DNA from 2 places in the Bradyrhizobium erythrophlei genome. Region 1 is predicted to be linked to the other one. Evidence: riboswitches for the same ligand, from Rfam matches in the RefSeq annotation. Region 1 holds a riboswitch; the other holds the start of a gene.

Region 1 (7,853 bases):
TTTCCGGCCTCGCGAGTTCTTCGGCGCTGCCCCTGAATCCCAGCATCGCAGCCGTTCCAGGCCTTACCTGCATCAGGCCAATTTCACCGACGCCGCCGATAACTGTGGGGTCGTAGTTGCTCTCGATGTGCACGACTGCGTCGGCGATATCAGGCGGAAGCCCGGCTTTTTGAGCTTCCTGCTCGACCATGGCGCGGATCGCTGCCCGGAAGGAGGGACCGGACATGTCGCTCGTCTTTTCCACGTCGGCCTTCGGGTCGTCCGGCGCCTTTGGCGGCTCCGCAGAATTCGGCTCGGCTACGGCCAAGGTCTTCGGACCAGCCGACGTGGCGAGCAGAATGGCCGCCAAGATAAGACGTAACCTGAAGTTATCCATCAAAACGTCCCCGGCACAAAAGGACCTGAGGTTGTCCGAGCAGAGGAGTATGAGCATATTTTCTAATATTCGGAGAACTCGATCTCGAATTCTTGTCTCCAACAGACCTTAATTTCCAATCCTGGTCCCGCACTCCCCTTTGCGCCAATCGGCGAATTTTGCAAACCCGATCAGGCTGATGCTACCTGTCCAGTCCTCGCCGCAAAAATATTTCGCTTCGCGTTTCACCCAAATCAAATCCATAAGCGCCGCCGTCCTGCGCTCACAAGAGGGGCGTTTCGCGATCGTCACGAACGTTGGGCGCGGGATGCGGTGGACGCTTGTCGCGCGCAAGACGAACGCGATCGATCAAGCGGACGGCGAAGTCGTGTGGTCCTGACGCCCCGATGCTGGCGTTCAACTCGCGATGATGCTGCGCATCACGCGGGGATGGTGACAACAAAGCCCGGTCACCAGGGAGAGCACGAAGGAAACCGTTAAAACCATTCGCGTGCGGGAATGCCGGGTGAAACCGGCGCGACCGTAGTGGACTTACTCGCGTGTTTTCTATTTTCCACGCGAGGCTGCGGGTGCGTTGGCCACCCGGCATTCCCCACGCCCTCTTTGGGCGAAGGATATTTGGATAACTCGGGCGTGATGCGCAGCGGGGCATGCTGACATGCGCCGTTCGTGGCCGCATCCTTCGAGACGCGCGCAAGAGCGCGCTCCTCAGGATGAGGGTCTGCTAATTCCTCATGGTGAGGAGCGCGGCAATGCCGCGCGTCTCGAACCACGAGGCCCGGATGTCGTGGCTGTTTGACAGGTTAATCAGAAGCAGCGGCGGAAGCCGCGGTTCGCCGGGACGACTTAGTGAGCCAAACATCGTCACATCAGGAGGACTGCGGGTCCGGCGCAGTCGTGAGGCTCAACCGCTGAAGCGTGCACAATCCGAGGTCAAAACTGGCTTGATAGCCCCCCAATCGTCATGCCCCGCGAAGGCGGGGCATCCAGTACGCCGCGACATCTCGGCTCAAGCACCGACGTCTCTGGAATACTGGATCGTCCGGTCAAGCCGGACGATGACAGATTACCGCGTCACTTCTTCTCGCCACGGCTGAGCAGGAAGATGCCCTGCTCGCCGAACATGTTCCAGAACCACCAGGGCGCGCTGACCCGCAGCGGACGGCCATAGAGATCGAGCGCCTCGGCGCGCTCCATCTTGACGCCGATCTCGTCGCAGAGCTGCACGAAATCCTTGATGGTGCAGAAGTGAATGTTCGGCGTGTCGTACCAGGTGGCGGGCAGGTTTTCCGTGCGCGGCATGTGGCCGCCGATCAGAAGCTGCAAGCGCATCCGCCAGAAGCCGAAGTTCGGAAACGACACGATGGCGCGGCGGCCGATGCGCAGGAGGTTTTCCAGGACGGCCTTGGGCTGCCGCGTCGCCTGCAAGGTTTGCGACAGGATCACGTAGTCGAAGGCGTCGTCCGGATAATTGACGAGGTCGGTGTCGGCGTCGCCCTGCACCACCGCAAGCCCCTTGGCGACGCAGCGGTTGACGCCTTCGCGCGACAATTCGATGCCGCGGCCGTCGATGCCGCGACTTTCCAGAAGCTGCAACAGATCGCCGTCGCCGCAACCGACGTCGAGTACTTTCGAGCCGGATGCCACCATCTCCGCGACCAGCAAGTGATCGCCGCGATGCGCAACGCTACGATCGTGTCCGCCGGCCGGACTGAGCGGCAAGGCCTGTTGCTGCGCGCTCATGCCTCGCCGGCCACCGAAAGCCCGCGCGCCTTCGCCGCCGATTGCAGGAAGGCGCGGGAGATGTCGAAGAATTCGGGAACGTCGAGCAGGAAGGCGTCGTGCCCGCGGTCGGTCTCGATTTCCGCAAAACTCACCCGCGCGCTGGAAGCGTTGAGCGCATGCACCAGCGCGCGCGACTCGGAAGTCGGAAACAGCCAGTCGCTGGTGAAGGAGACCACGCAAAAACGGGTCTGGATGCCGCGAAACGCCCGCGCCAGCACGCCGTCATGGTCGCCGGCGATATCGAAGTAGTCCATCGCCCGCGTCAGATAGAGATAGCTGTTGGCGTCGAAGCGCTCGACAAAGGACGAACCCTGATAGCGCAGGTAGCTCTCGACCTGAAAATCGGCGTCAAACGAAAAGGTCGGCAGTTCGCGATCCTGCATCCGGCGGCCGAATTTACGATGAAGCGCGGCATCCGAAAGGTAAGTGATGTGCGCGGCCATGCGCGCGACGCCGAGGCCGCGATGCGGCTGGGTGCCTTTTTCGAAGTAGCGGCCGTTGTGCCACTCGGGATCGGCCATCACGGCCTGACGGCCAAGTTCGTGGAAGGCGATGTTCTGCGCCGAATGCCGCGTCGAGCACGCAATCGCCAAGGTCGAGAACACGCGCTTCGGATAGGCCGCGGTCCATTGCAGCGCCTGCATGCCGCCCATGGAACCACCGACCACGCAGAACAGCGTTTCGATGCCCAGATGATCCAGCAGCATCGCCTGCGCCCGCACCATGTCGGGAATGGTGATGACCGGAAAATCCAGTCCCCACAATTTGCCGGTCGCCGGATTGGTGGAAGCCGGTCCGGTCGACCCCATGCAGCCACCGATCACGTTCGAACAGATGATGAAGTAGCGGTCCGTATCGAGCGGACGGCCCGGACCGACCAGGGTCTCCCACCAGCCGGGCTTGCCGGTCACGGGATGCACGTTGAAGACGTGCTGGTCGCCGGTCAGCGCGTGACAGACGAGAATGGCGTTGGAGCGCTCGGCGTTGAGTTCGCCATAGGTCTGGTAGGCGATCTGGAACGGCGCGAGATCGACGCCGCAATCGAGCCGCAGCGGCTGGTCGGCGCCAAATTGCGCGACCTTGGAGCTTGGGTGATCCGCCTCATGCGACCGCTCATCCGCGTGGATCGCGGGAATTGGTACGGACTGCACTTTTACCATCGTGATACCGATCCCTCGAGGCGCGCTCTTTCGAAAATCGCCCCGGAAATCAGGCCATAAAAATTCCGGCCTGAACGGAAGTTCGGCCGGGATCATTCTGTCCCCGGCCTGTTTAGCGAGTTTTTTAACGTGGCTGCAAGCCGGCCGGCTCAAATGACCACGGAACGACATAAAATTAGTCCCTTACCCCCCGAGCGTCAAGGCAAGGCCGTGGTTAATGAGGCCCTGGTCCTCATGGTGAGGAGGCGCTTGCGCCGTCTCGAACCATGAGGGAGAACGGGGCCAGCATCCTTCGAGACGCGCTTTCGCGCTCCTTGCGGATGAGGAGCTAATTTCGTCAGGTTTCGAACATGACCAAGCCGCCCCCTTCGCCACCATCGCTGGCCGATCTGCGCCAGGAGATCGACACGATCGATGCGCAGGTGCACAGCCTGTTGATGCAGCGCGGCGATATCATCGACCGGCTGATCCAGGTGAAGCAGACCCAGGAAGTCGGCTCGGCCTTTCGCCCTGCGCGCGAGGCCGACATGATGCGCCGCCTGGTGCAGCGTCATCGCGGCATCCTTCCGCTCGACACCGTCGAAAGCATCTGGCGCGTCATCATCTCGACCTTCACTTACGTGCAGGCGCCGTTCTCGGTGCATGCCGACATTTCGGCCAGCGAGCCCGCCATGCGGGATTCGGCGCGGTTTCATTTCGGCTTCACGGTGCCTTACGTCTCGCATTTCAACGCACCGGCCGCGGTCGAAGCGGTCGCCAGATCCAAGGGCGATCTGGCGCTGGTGTCGGCGACCGCAAGCCGCACGCCGTGGTGGATCGCGCTCGAACCGCGCGATGCGCCGAAGATAATCGCGCGGCTGCCCTTCGTCGAGCGCGCCGACCATCCCGCGGCGCTGCCGGTGTTCGTGGTGTCGCGGGTGGCCGACAGCGCCATGGTGACCGAGGTCGAGACATGGAGCGTGCGCGTCTCCGGCTGGAACGCCGATACCGCCCGCGCGCTGTCGCCCCTGGCCGACATCGTCGCGGTGCCCGATACGGCCTTCGACGGCGCGGCGTTGCTGGTGTCGGTCGCGGCCGGCCACCTCGAAAAGGTCAAGGCGGCGCTGATCGAAACCGGGGCCTCGGTGCGCTCATCGGCCCTCGTCGGCAGCCACGCAACGCGCTATACGGTGCCCAACGGCACGGCAAAATAGCCGCCCGTTATTTCCGGAGTTGAAGATGTCCCGACCCGTGCCGAATCCCGGCATTCTCGATATTGCGCCGTACACGCCCGGCAAGAGCCCGAAGGCGGAACCGGGCCGCAAGGTGTTCAAGTTGTCGGCCAACGAGACGCCGTTCGGCCCCTCGCCGAAGGCGATCGAGGCCTACAAGGGCGCGGCTGCGCATCTCGAGGACTACCCGGAAGGCACCTCGCGGATTCTGCGTGAGGCGATCGGGCGCGCTTTCGGGCTCGACCCCGACCGCATCATCTGCGGCGCCGGCTCCGATGAAATCCTCAACCTGCTGGCGCACGCCTATCTCGGCCCCGGCGACGAGGCGATTTCGACCACCCACGGCTTTCTGGTCTATCCGATCGCGACGCTGGCGAACGGCGCCGTGAACGTCGTCGCGCCCGAGGTCGATTACACCGCCAATGTCGATGCGATGCTCAAGCTGGTCACGCCGAAGACCAAGCTCGTCTGGCTCGCCAACCCGAACAACCCGACCGGCACCTATCTGCCGTTCGACGAGGTGAAACGCCTGCGCGCGGGCTTGCCGTCGCATGTGCTGCTGGTGCTCGACGCAGCCTATGCCGACTATGTCTCGCGCAACGACTATGAGATGGGGATCGAACTGGTGGCGACCAGCGAGAACACCGTGATGACCCACACCTTCTCGAAGATCCACGGCCTTGCGGCGCTGCGTGTGGGGTGGATGTTCGCACCCGCCCACATCGTGGATGCGATGAACCGCATCCGCGGGCCGTTCAACGTGTCGACGCCGGCGATGCTGGCGGCCATCGCGGCGATCGAAGACACCGCGCACCAGCAGATGTCGAAGACCCACACCGAGAAGTGGCGCAACCGCCTCACCGAGGAGATCAGCAAACTCGGCCTCAAGGTGACGCCGAGCGTCGCCAATTTCGTGCTGATCCACTTCCCGCTCGAGGGCAAGACGGCGCTGGACGCGGATGCGTTCCTGACTAGCCGCGGCCTCGTGCTGCGAGGATTGAAGAATTACAAGTTGCCGCATGCCTTGCGGCTGACGGTCGGAACCGAAGAAGCCAACAAGCTCGTGATCGAAGGCTTGCGCGACTTCATGGGGGTGAAGTGAGCACCGCAGGGCATTTCGACCGCATCGCGCTGGTCGGCTTCGGGCTGATCGGCGGCTCGATCGCGCGCGCCGCGCGCGATCAGGGTCTGGCCAAGGAGATCGTCACCACCGCGCGCTCGGCCAAGAGCCGAGCGCGGGTGGCGGAGCTCGGCATCGTCGACCGCGTCGTTGAAACGAATGCCGAAGCCGTCAAGGGTGCCGACCTCGTGATCCTCTGCATCCCCGTCGGCGCCTGCGGACCCGTTGCGGCCGAGATCGCGCCTCATCTGAAGCCGGGCGTCATCGTTTCCGACGTCGGCTCGGTCAAGGCTTCCGTCGTCAAGGACATGGCGCCACATCTGCCGGGAAACGCGCATTTCGTGCCGGCGCATCCGGTGGCGGGGACAGAAAATTCCGGGCCTGATTCCGGCTTCGCCGAGCTCTTCATCAATCGCTGGTGCATCCTCACCCCGCCCGAGGGCACGGACGCGAACGCGGTCGACCGACTGCGCGCGTTCTGGACTGCTCTTGGCGCCAAGGTCGAGATCATGACACCCGAGCATCACGACCTCGTGCTCGCAATCACGAGCCATCTGCCGCATCTGATCGCCTACACCATCGTCGGCACCGCCGACGAGCTGGCGCAGGTGACTTCGTCGGAAGTGATCAAGTTCTCGGCCGGCGGCTTTCGCGATTTTACCCGCATTGCCGCATCCGATCCGACCATGTGGCGCGACGTGTTCCTCGCCAACAAGGAGGCCGTGCTGGAAATGCTCGGCACCTTCAACGAGGACTTGTCAAAGCTCACCCGCGCGATCCGGCGCGGCGACGGCGAGGCGCTGTTCGAGCACTTCACCCGCACCCGCGCAATCCGGCGCGGCATCGTCGAGACCGGACAGGATTCAGCGGTAGCCGACTTCGGCCGTCCGCACGAACAACTGAAGAAATAATTCTAGAACAGCGGCGGGACCTGTCCGACCTTCAGCGGGCCGAGATAGACCGTGCCATCGGCAAAGCGCAGCGGGAAGGTACGCGCCGGCTTGCCTTCCAGTGTCGCCGCCGTGCCGAGCGCGTTGATCCCGGCCGCGACGCCTGCATTGGCGTTCTGCTTGACCACCTTGCCGAGACCGGGAATGGCCTTGTCGAGCGCGCCGAGCAGGTTGGTGACGTCCTGGCTCCTGACGCCCGGCGCGACACGGTCGAGGGTCGCCTGCGGCACGCCGTCCTCCAGCATCTTCTCGATACCGAGCGCCGGGATGATCTTCTCGAGGCCGGTCACCGTCATCTGGAGTTCACCATTGATCTGACCTTGCGCGTTCAGCCCCAGCGAGCCCGCGGCGATCGCGATCAGATCGTCCTGCTGAATCCGCGACTGCACGATCTCCACCTGCCCGCCGCCGGCTTGCAGTTCGCGAAAGCGCTGCGGCCACGGCTTGGGCGTGAGGTCCTTCAGCCCAATCAGTTTCGCATGAATGTCCGCGCCGAACGGGCGCGCCAGCACGGGATGAACGTCCTGCGCACTGCCTGCTTCGATTTTCAACACGCTTTCGATGATGGGGTCCTTCGCGGTCGAACCTTCGGCCAGACGGCCATGCAGTTCGACATGCTTGGCGCGCGCCACCGGCACCTGCACCGCGTTGTTGTTGACGCGATCGATCCCGACATCGTCGAACACGATCGAGGCGCGCTGCGGAATGGCGGGTAATCCGACCACGCTCGAACGCGCCACACTCCAGCTCACCTGCATCGCGGGCGCGTTCGCCGTTTCGGAAATTGTCGCCGGCGACTTGAATTCCGCGATCAACAATTTGGGATCGTAGATTTGCGCGACCGCGAGGATTTCGCCGAGATCGATCGTGACGGGCGCAGACGCCGCGCCTGCGGTCTGCGATGTCAACGCAACGCGCGCACCGTCGCAGCGGACCTCGAGGCGGAATGGATAGCCGGAGATCGACTGTTTGGCGCAGTCATAGCGTCGTCCGGACTTCGCCTCTTGCGCACGCCAGGCATCCGCCTTCACCTCGGCCTGCGACACGGCATAGAACCAGAACGCGCTCCATGCCGCGGCGGCAATCAGGAGCAGGATCGGGATTGCGAAAAGCGGCCACCGTGAGCGGGGACGCGGGGTATCTGAAGGCAGGGTCATGCTGGTCATGGACGGGACCATTGGCGGGCAATTTTGTCAAATATAAGCAGCCACTTGTCAGACAATACCGGCCGAATTTCCACTTCGTTTCACA
Region 2 (7,853 bases), 1.6 Mb from region 1:
CTGCCGCCTATCCCGGTCAGATGCTGGCCGCATTGAAGGCGAAGCTGCCGGCGGTCGAGGTTAACTTATCCGTAGAAATACAGGCCAAAAAGACCGCCGAAGAGATCGCTAGCGGTCTCGGGAAGTTGGTAGAGAGTAAAAAGCCTACTTTAGTCATCTGGCAGACCGGAACCGTGGATGCTATGCGCTCTGTCGATCCCGACGATTTCCGCACCGCCGTCGGCGAAGGCGTGGTGGCATCGAAGGAGGCGGGCGCCGACGTCGTGCTGGTCAACCCGCAATACAGCCCGCGCACGGAATCGATGATTTCGGCTTCGCCCTACCTGGACAACATGCGCGTGGTTGCCCAGGAGCATGAGGTCCCGCTGTTTGATCGCTTCGCGCTGATGAAGACCTGGTCGGAGTCGGGAGAGTTTGACCTGTTCACGGCCGTGCATGGCTCGGAGCTTGCAAGGCGGGTTCACAACTGCCTCGGACGAGCCCTGTCGGAATTCATTTTGGCGGCGGCGCAGCCGAAGCCCGTGCAGGAGAATTGAGGAAGTCTATCGTTGATGTTTTGGAGCTATTGCCGCCCTTTTTGCCGATCGATGTGGTTAGCAGCCTCCGTAGCGTTCATACTGCCGGCTGCGCTCGTGCCCGCTCGCGCCGAGACAACGCAGCAGGCCGCGGTAATCGACGCCGCAAAGTCCGATAGCGCCAAATCTGAAAGTACGAATTCCGGCAGCGCGAACTTCGACGCCAGGCCGGCCGCCGATAAATCCGAACCAGGCGCCACGGCCCAGGCTGGCGAACCAAATCAGACGCCGCCCGCCAAGGAAGCGCCGCCGGCCAATCAGGTCCAGCCTGCTCTGCAACCGAAGAGCCTGACCGAAAAGGCGATCGACAAGGTCAGGCAGGTCGCAAAATCCGCCAGCGATATTTTCGGCCGTGTGCCGTGCCTGGCCCCCAAGGGACTGGCGCGATCGTTCTCGCTGCCTCGTGTCGCGCGCAAGCTCTCCGCGGGAGAGCCGCTCGTGATCGTCGCGTTCGGATCGTCGTCAACCCAGGGGTACGGCACCTCCTCGCCCGAATTCACCTATCCCAACCGCTTGGCGGCGCAGTTGCAGCGGAAATATCCCACCGCAAATATCACGGTCGTCAATCGCGGCCGTGGCGGCGAAGATGCCCCCGAAATGATGAAGCGGTTGCAGACCGAAGTGATCGACATGCATCCCGACATGGTGATCTGGCAGGTCGGGACCAACGCGGTGATCCGCGATCTCGACCCTGATGCAACGGGGCAAATGGTACAGGATGGCGTGGCCCGGATTCAGGCGTCGGGCGCCGACGTCGTGCTGGTCGACCTGCAATATTCGCCGCGGGTGAACGAGCATCCGGAAGGCGCGAGCAGGATGGTGAAGCTGCTCCGCAGGATCGCCCAGCTTCGGCATATCGGCGTGTTCCCGCGGTTCGAGGTGATGCGGCAGTGGCATGAGAACCAGTCGCTGCCGATCGACAGTTTCGTCATTGCCGACGGCCTGCACATGAACGATTGGGGCTATGCCTGTTTCGCCCAGTTGCTTGGCGACGACATCATTCGCTCGGTCGGCCAGATCAAGCTCGGCGTCAACGTGCCGTCCGGCGTGCCAAACCGGCCGATGTGACGCCTTCAGGCGTCATCCCGGGGCGCGCTACGCGCGCTCCAGTCCCGCGTGCAAATCCTCGATCAGGTCGTCGGCATGCTCGAGGCCGGCGGAAAAGCGGATGAAGCCGTCGCTGATCCCGAGCTCGGTGCGGGCTTCCGGCGAAAGCCGCTGATGCGTCGTGGTGGCAGGATGGGTGACGAGGCTCTTGGCGTCGCCGAGATTGTTGGAGATGCGCGCGAGCCTCAGGCCGTTGAGCGTGCGGAATGCCGCTGCCTTGCCGCCCTTGACCTCGAAGCCGACCAGCGTCGATCCGGCGCGCATCTGCTTCTTCACCAGCGCTGCCTGCGGATGATCTTCGCGGCCGGGATAGATCAGGCGCGAGACCTTCGGGTGCTGGACGAGAGCATCGGCGACTTTCGCCGCCGTGTCGGTCTGGGCACGAACCCGCACCGCCAGCGTCTCCAATCCCTTGAGAAGCACCCAAGCGTTGAACGGCGACAGCGATGGGCCGGTCTGGCGCATGAAGTTGTGCAGATGCTCGGCAACAAACGCCTCCGACGACAGGATCATGCCGCCGAGACAACGGCCCTGGCCGTCGATGTGCTTGGTTGCGGAATAGACCACGACATCGGCGCCGAGCGTGAGCGGACTTTGCCAGATCGGCGTGGCGAACACGTTGTCGACGATCAGCCGCGCGCCGCCGGCGTGCGCGATATCGGCAATCGCCGAGATGTCGAGTACGTCGAGCGTCGGGTTGGTCGGGCTTTCCAGGAAGAAGCTCTTGGTGTTCGGCCGCACCGCGCGTTGCCACTGGTCGAGATCGAGGCCGTCGACCAGCGTCGAGGCGATGCCATAGCGCGGCAGCAGGTCTTCCACCACATAACGGCAGGAGCCGAACATCGCCTTCGCCGCCACGACGTGATCGCCGGCCTTCAGCGGCGCGAGGATCGCGGTCGTCACCGCCGCCATGCCGGTTGCGGTGGAGCGGCCGGCTTCGGCGCCTTCGAGCTCGATCATGCGGCGCTCGAACATCGCAATCGTCGGATTGGAGTAGCGCGAATAGATGTAGCCGGGGTCCTCGCCTTTGAAGCGGGCTTCGCACAGCTCGGCGGTGTCGTAGACGTAGCCCTGGGTAAGGAACATCGCTTCCGACGTTTCGCCGAATTCCGAGCGGATGGTTCCGGAGTGAACCAGGCGGGTTTCGGGGCGGTAGCGGGCCGTAGGAGAGGGTTTGGCAGACGCCGACTTGGTAGAACTGGACATGTGACCTCCTGGCCATCCTTTCGAAAACGGCCATAAAAAAACCGGCCTGGAAAAATTCCATCAGGCCGGGATCACACTGTCCCCGGCCTGTTTAGCGACTTATTTAACGTGGCTGCAAGCCGGCCGGCTCAAATCACCACGGGATAAGTCATGCTGATATTCCCTCGCACCCTTTCCGTCAAGGCGGCCATCGGTTAACCGATAAAAGCCCTTGTTTTTCGGCGTTTGGAGCATTCCTGAAGGATCCTGCCCCCGTGAGTTTCACGCTTCCGCCCGGCGCCCATGGCATCCTGCCCGACCGCACGATCGCGGCGATGGCGGATTCGGGCCTGATCCTTCCGGCCTATCCGTTTGTCGAAAGCCAGATCCAGCCGGCGAGCCTCGATCTTCGTCTCGGCGACATCGCCTACCGGGTGCGGGCGAGCTTTCTGCCGGGGCCGGGCGCGACGGTGGCCGAGCGCATTGATGAGCTGAAGCTGCACGAGATTTCACTGGCCGATGGCGCGGTGCTCGAGACCAACTGCGTCTATATCGTGCCGTTGTTGGAATCGCTGGCGCTGCCGGGCGAAATCGTCGCTGCTGCAAACCCCAAAAGCTCGACCGGCCGGCTCGACGTCTTCACCCGCGTGATCGCGGACGGCACGCGCCGCTTCGACATGATCGGCGCCGGTTATCACGGTCCGCTTTATGCCGAGATCAGTCCCAAGACCTTTCCGGTGCTGCTGCGCGAGGGATCTCGGCTCTCGCAGGTGCGTTTCCGCGTCGGCGACGCGATCCTCAGCGCCGACGAACTCAACGCATTGCATACGCTGGAGCGGCTGGTCGATGTCAACGATGCCGACCTTGCCAACGGCGTGGCGCTGAGTGTTGATCTCTCGGGCGAGAACTCCAAGGGATTCGTCGGCTACCGCGCCAAGCGCCACACCGGCGTGGTCGATGTCGACCGCCGCGGCGGCTACACGGTCGACGAATTCTGGGAGCCGATCGCGGCGCGGTCCGACGGCAGCCTCATCCTCGATCCGGGCGAGTTCTACATCCTGGCCTCGAAGGAAGCCGTGCAAGTGCCGCCGGACTATGCCGCGGAGATGGTGCCGTTCGATCCGCTGGTCGGCGAATTTCGCGTGCACTATGCGGGCTTCTTCGATCCCGGCTTCGGTTATGCCGGCGCCGGCGGCAAGGGCTCGCGCGCGGTCCTGGAAGTGCGCTCGCGCGAAGTGCCGTTCATTCTCGAGCACGGGCAGATCGTCGGCCGTCTGGTCTACGAGAAAATGCAATCAAGGCCGAATGCGATGTACGGCCAGCGCATCGGTTCGAACTATCAGGCGCAGGGGCTGAAGCTCTCCAAGCATTTTCGCGTCTGATCGAACTCGCCACTTGCAGGGGACGGTACCAGTGGTCCGATTCTAACATTCGCATCCTTTCGCGGCGGCCACTTTTGCGAATGTCGGAATCATAGGACCGCTAGCAAATATAGGTTTCTAGTGGAGTTTTGGATTTGACATTCGCTCGACGAACCCGCGGCTAGGCGGGTAGCGAATGTCAAATCCACTCCACTAGGCCCTTCACCCACTTCTCGTGCGGCGCAGCAATATCGCGGTCGGCGGAGCGATGCGTCTTTCGGTCGACGCGCGCTGATTGTATCATCTCCCCAAAGAACCGCGGAGAACCGGGCAGGGAAACGACCAATCAGGGGAGACTTCGATGACGATCGCGATCACACACGGAACGTTGTCCGACTCAGATCATAGCGCGCAATTGCGCAAGGCGGTCATCGCGTCGACCATCGGCACCGCCATCGAGTGGTATGACTTTTTCCTCTATGGCACCGCCGCCGGGCTGATCTTTGGCAAGCTCTTCTTTCCCAACGAGGATGCGCTGACGGCGACGCTGGCGGCCTTCGGAACCTATTTCATCGGCTTCGTCGGGCGCCCGATCGGTGCCGCGATATTCGGTCACTACGGTGATCGGATCGGCCGCAAGGCGACATTGATCGCTACTCTGCTCTGCATGGGTATCGCCACCTTCCTGATCGCATTCGTGCCCACCTACTCCTCGATCGGCATCTGGGGCGCCGTCATCCTGACGGTGTTGCGGATGCTGCAGGGCATCGGCGTGGGTGGCGAGTGGGGCGGATCGGTGCTGTTGGCGATGGAATGGTCGCGTACCCATGGCCAACGCGGGCTGGTCTCAGCCTGGCCGCAATTCGGCGTGCCGTGCGGCCTGTTCCTGGCCAATCTTGCCGTGCTCGCGTTCAGCCAACTAACGGGCGACCAGTTTATCACCTGGGGCTGGCGACTGCCTTTCGCGCTCTCGATCGTTCTCGTTGGCGTCGGGTTGTGGATTCGCCTTGGTATTCTTGAGACGCCGGTGTTCCAGCAGCTTCTGGACAACCGCAAGATCGAGAAGGCTCCCATCATCGAGGTCTTCAAAAAGCATCCGAAGGAGATATTGCTGTCGGCCTTGCTGCGGATGTCCGAGCAAGCGCCGTTCTATATCTTTACCGCATTCATCTTCGCCTACGCAGTCGGCACCCTGAAGATGTCGCGCGATCTGATCCTGATGGCGGTGCTGGTTGCGGCTTGCGTTTCGTTCATCACCATTCCTCTGTCAGGCCACATCTCCGACCTGATCGGGCGCAGGAAGATGTATCTGATCGGCGCCGCGACGACGGGGATATTCGGCTTCCTGTATTTCGGGATGGTGGACACCGCTGTGCCGTCCCTGGTCTTTATCGCGATCGTGTTGTCGCTGATCCCGCACGATATGCAATATGGGCCGCAGGCAGCCTTGATCGCCGAGGCCTTTACGCCGCGATTGCGCTACAGTGGTGCTTCGCTCGGCTACCAACTCGCCTCCGTGATCGCGGGCGGTCCAGCGCCCTTGATCGCGACGGCGCTGTTCGCCTCCTATCACTCCGGCTATGCGGTTTCGATCTACATCGCTGCCTGCTCGGTCGTAAGCCTCATCGCGGCGTCGCTTATGCCTGATTACACCGGCAAGGATATTTCAAAGGAGTATGATGACTGACGCGGGAGTGAGCCGCGCCGATCCAGGCGCATGCCGTTATGGTTAGACGCGCTTCTTTGTTTGCGCCGTTCGCGACGGCCTCGCTGCCGCTCGGAGTCCGCGCTCCTCACCATGATGCGTTTGTCTAGTGCCGCCTATTTGAAGTTCCCGCACTACAAGCGGCGAATTTTGTTCAGGAACTTCAAATAGAGAAGCGGCACTAGAATCATAGATTTGCTAGTGCCGATAACTTTCCGAAGTTCGTGGAAGGTGCGTGCTGAGGTGTAACGCGAACTTCGGAAAGTGGGCACTATCGCGCCGCCGACTTTCCAGCGGGCGTCACGCGCCAGATCGTGTTGCCGACATCATCGGCCACGAGCAGCGCGCCGCGTTTGTCGATCGCGACGCCCACGGGGCGGCCCTGCGCTTCGCCATCCGCATTGAGGAAGCCGGTCAGGATGTCGCGCGGCTGTCCCGACGGCATTCCATTGGCGAACGGCACGAAGATCACCTTGTAACCGGCGCGCGGCTTGCGATTCCACGAACCGTGCTGGCCGACGAAGGCTCCGTTCGCCATGTCAGGCGCAAACAGATTGCCGGTGTTGAAGGCCAAACCCAGCGAGGCGGTATGCGCGCCGAGCGCATAATCCGGCGCGATCGCGTTCGCGACCAGATCGGCGCGCTGCGGCTGAACGCGGGCATCGACATGCTGGCCATAATAGCTGTACGGCCAGCCGTAAAATCCGCCGTCCTTCACCGAGGTCATGTAATCCGGCACGAGATCGTTGCCGAGTTCGTCGCGTTCGTTGACGACGACCCACAGCGCGCCGCTCTGCGGCTGCCACGCAGGTCCGTTCGGATTGCGAATGCCGGAGGCGAACACACGCGATTTTCCGGTCGCGCGATCGACCTCGAGCACGGCGGCACGGTTGGTTTCAGCGTCCATGCCGTTTTCGCCGATATTGCTGTTGGAGCCGACCGTTGCATAGAGTTTGGCGCCGTCGGGCGAGGCGACCAGGTCCTTGGTCCAGTGATGATTGAGCGGGCCGCCCGGTAGGTCCGCGAGTTTTACCCCGGCCGCGGCAATCTTGGTGTCGCCGGCGTGGTAGGTGAATTTCACGATCGCATCCGAATTGGCGACATAGAAATCATTGCCGACTAGTGCCATGCCGAACGGCGAATTCAGGCCTTCGAGAAAAACCGACTTTGTTTCCGCAACGCCATCGCCGTCGGCATCGCGCAACAGCGTAATGCGGTTGGCGCTGCGCGTGTCGGCGCCGGCGCGGCCGAGCACGATCCTGGTGATCCAGCCTTTGATGCCTCTGTTCTCTTCCGGACGCTCCGGCGCATTGGTCTCGGCCACCAGCACGTCACCGTTCGGCAGGACGTGCATCGTGCGCGGATGATCGAGCCCGGTCGCAAACGCATTGACCGCCATTCCGTCCGCAGCCATCGGCTTGCCGCCGGCCGGCCAGCCCACCGCCTTGGCGACGTTGACGGTCGGCACCACCGATTTTTCCGGCTCGACCAGCACAGGCTTCGGACCATAGGTCTGTCCGACCGTCGCCGTTTCCTGCTCGTTGCAGCCTGTCAACGACACCGCGAGGCTTACGGCGGCGGCGATGAGCCAGTGATTTCGGCATGGAGATTTCTTCATCCGGTCCTCGCCTGCGGCGCGCCATGGAAATCCGACGCCGGCAAGCTATACCATGAAATGCGGCACGACCGGGATTGGCGCTGGTCGCGTTACGCGCTTCCCAGCGTCTTCTGCATCGCAACGGCCGCGAGGTCCATCTGCTCGGAGATGTAGGGGGCGATCTCGTTCGGCAGCACGTCGACGATCCAGATGATCCGGCTGCGGTTGTCGCCGTCGCCGAGCACCTGCACCGAGCCGTTATAGTGATTGACGCGCTCGCGTCCGGTAATGGCATAGGCCAGGCGCCGCCGCGTGTCGTCGCA

What was found. Region 1 has a riboswitch for S-adenosylmethionine ahead of metX (homoserine O-acetyltransferase MetX). Riboswitches for the same ligand answer to the same signal wherever they lie in the genome.
Region 2: it holds a riboswitch for S-adenosylmethionine, as region 1 does, so the genes downstream of both, BUA38_RS10745 (O-succinylhomoserine sulfhydrylase) here and metX (homoserine O-acetyltransferase MetX) in region 1, are expected to answer to the same signal.

Annotation. Positions count from the first base shown of each region.
Region 1 covers NZ_LT670849.1:3,896,000-3,903,852, reverse strand. The annotation lists gene BUA38_RS18185 (lytic transglycosylase domain-containing protein) at 1-376, opposite strand, end outside; gene metW (methionine biosynthesis protein MetW) at 1,451-2,119, opposite strand; gene metX (homoserine O-acetyltransferase MetX) at 2,116-3,321, opposite strand; SAM riboswitch at 3,413-3,492, opposite strand; gene BUA38_RS18165 (chorismate mutase) at 3,672-4,514, shown strand; gene hisC (histidinol-phosphate transaminase) at 4,540-5,634, shown strand; gene BUA38_RS18155 (prephenate/arogenate dehydrogenase family protein) at 5,631-6,563, shown strand; gene BUA38_RS18150 (DUF2125 domain-containing protein) at 6,566-7,768, opposite strand.
Region 2 covers NZ_LT670849.1:2,281,273-2,289,125, reverse strand. The annotation lists gene BUA38_RS10755 (SGNH/GDSL hydrolase family protein) at 1-536, shown strand, start outside; gene BUA38_RS10750 (SGNH/GDSL hydrolase family protein) at 552-1,643, shown strand; gene BUA38_RS10745 (O-succinylhomoserine sulfhydrylase) at 1,671-2,888, opposite strand; SAM riboswitch at 2,959-3,038, opposite strand; gene BUA38_RS10740 (2'-deoxycytidine 5'-triphosphate deaminase) at 3,143-4,249, shown strand; gene BUA38_RS10735 (MFS transporter) at 4,590-5,915, shown strand; gene BUA38_RS10730 (PQQ-dependent sugar dehydrogenase) at 6,205-7,551, opposite strand; gene BUA38_RS10725 (SRPBCC family protein) at 7,641-7,853, opposite strand, start outside.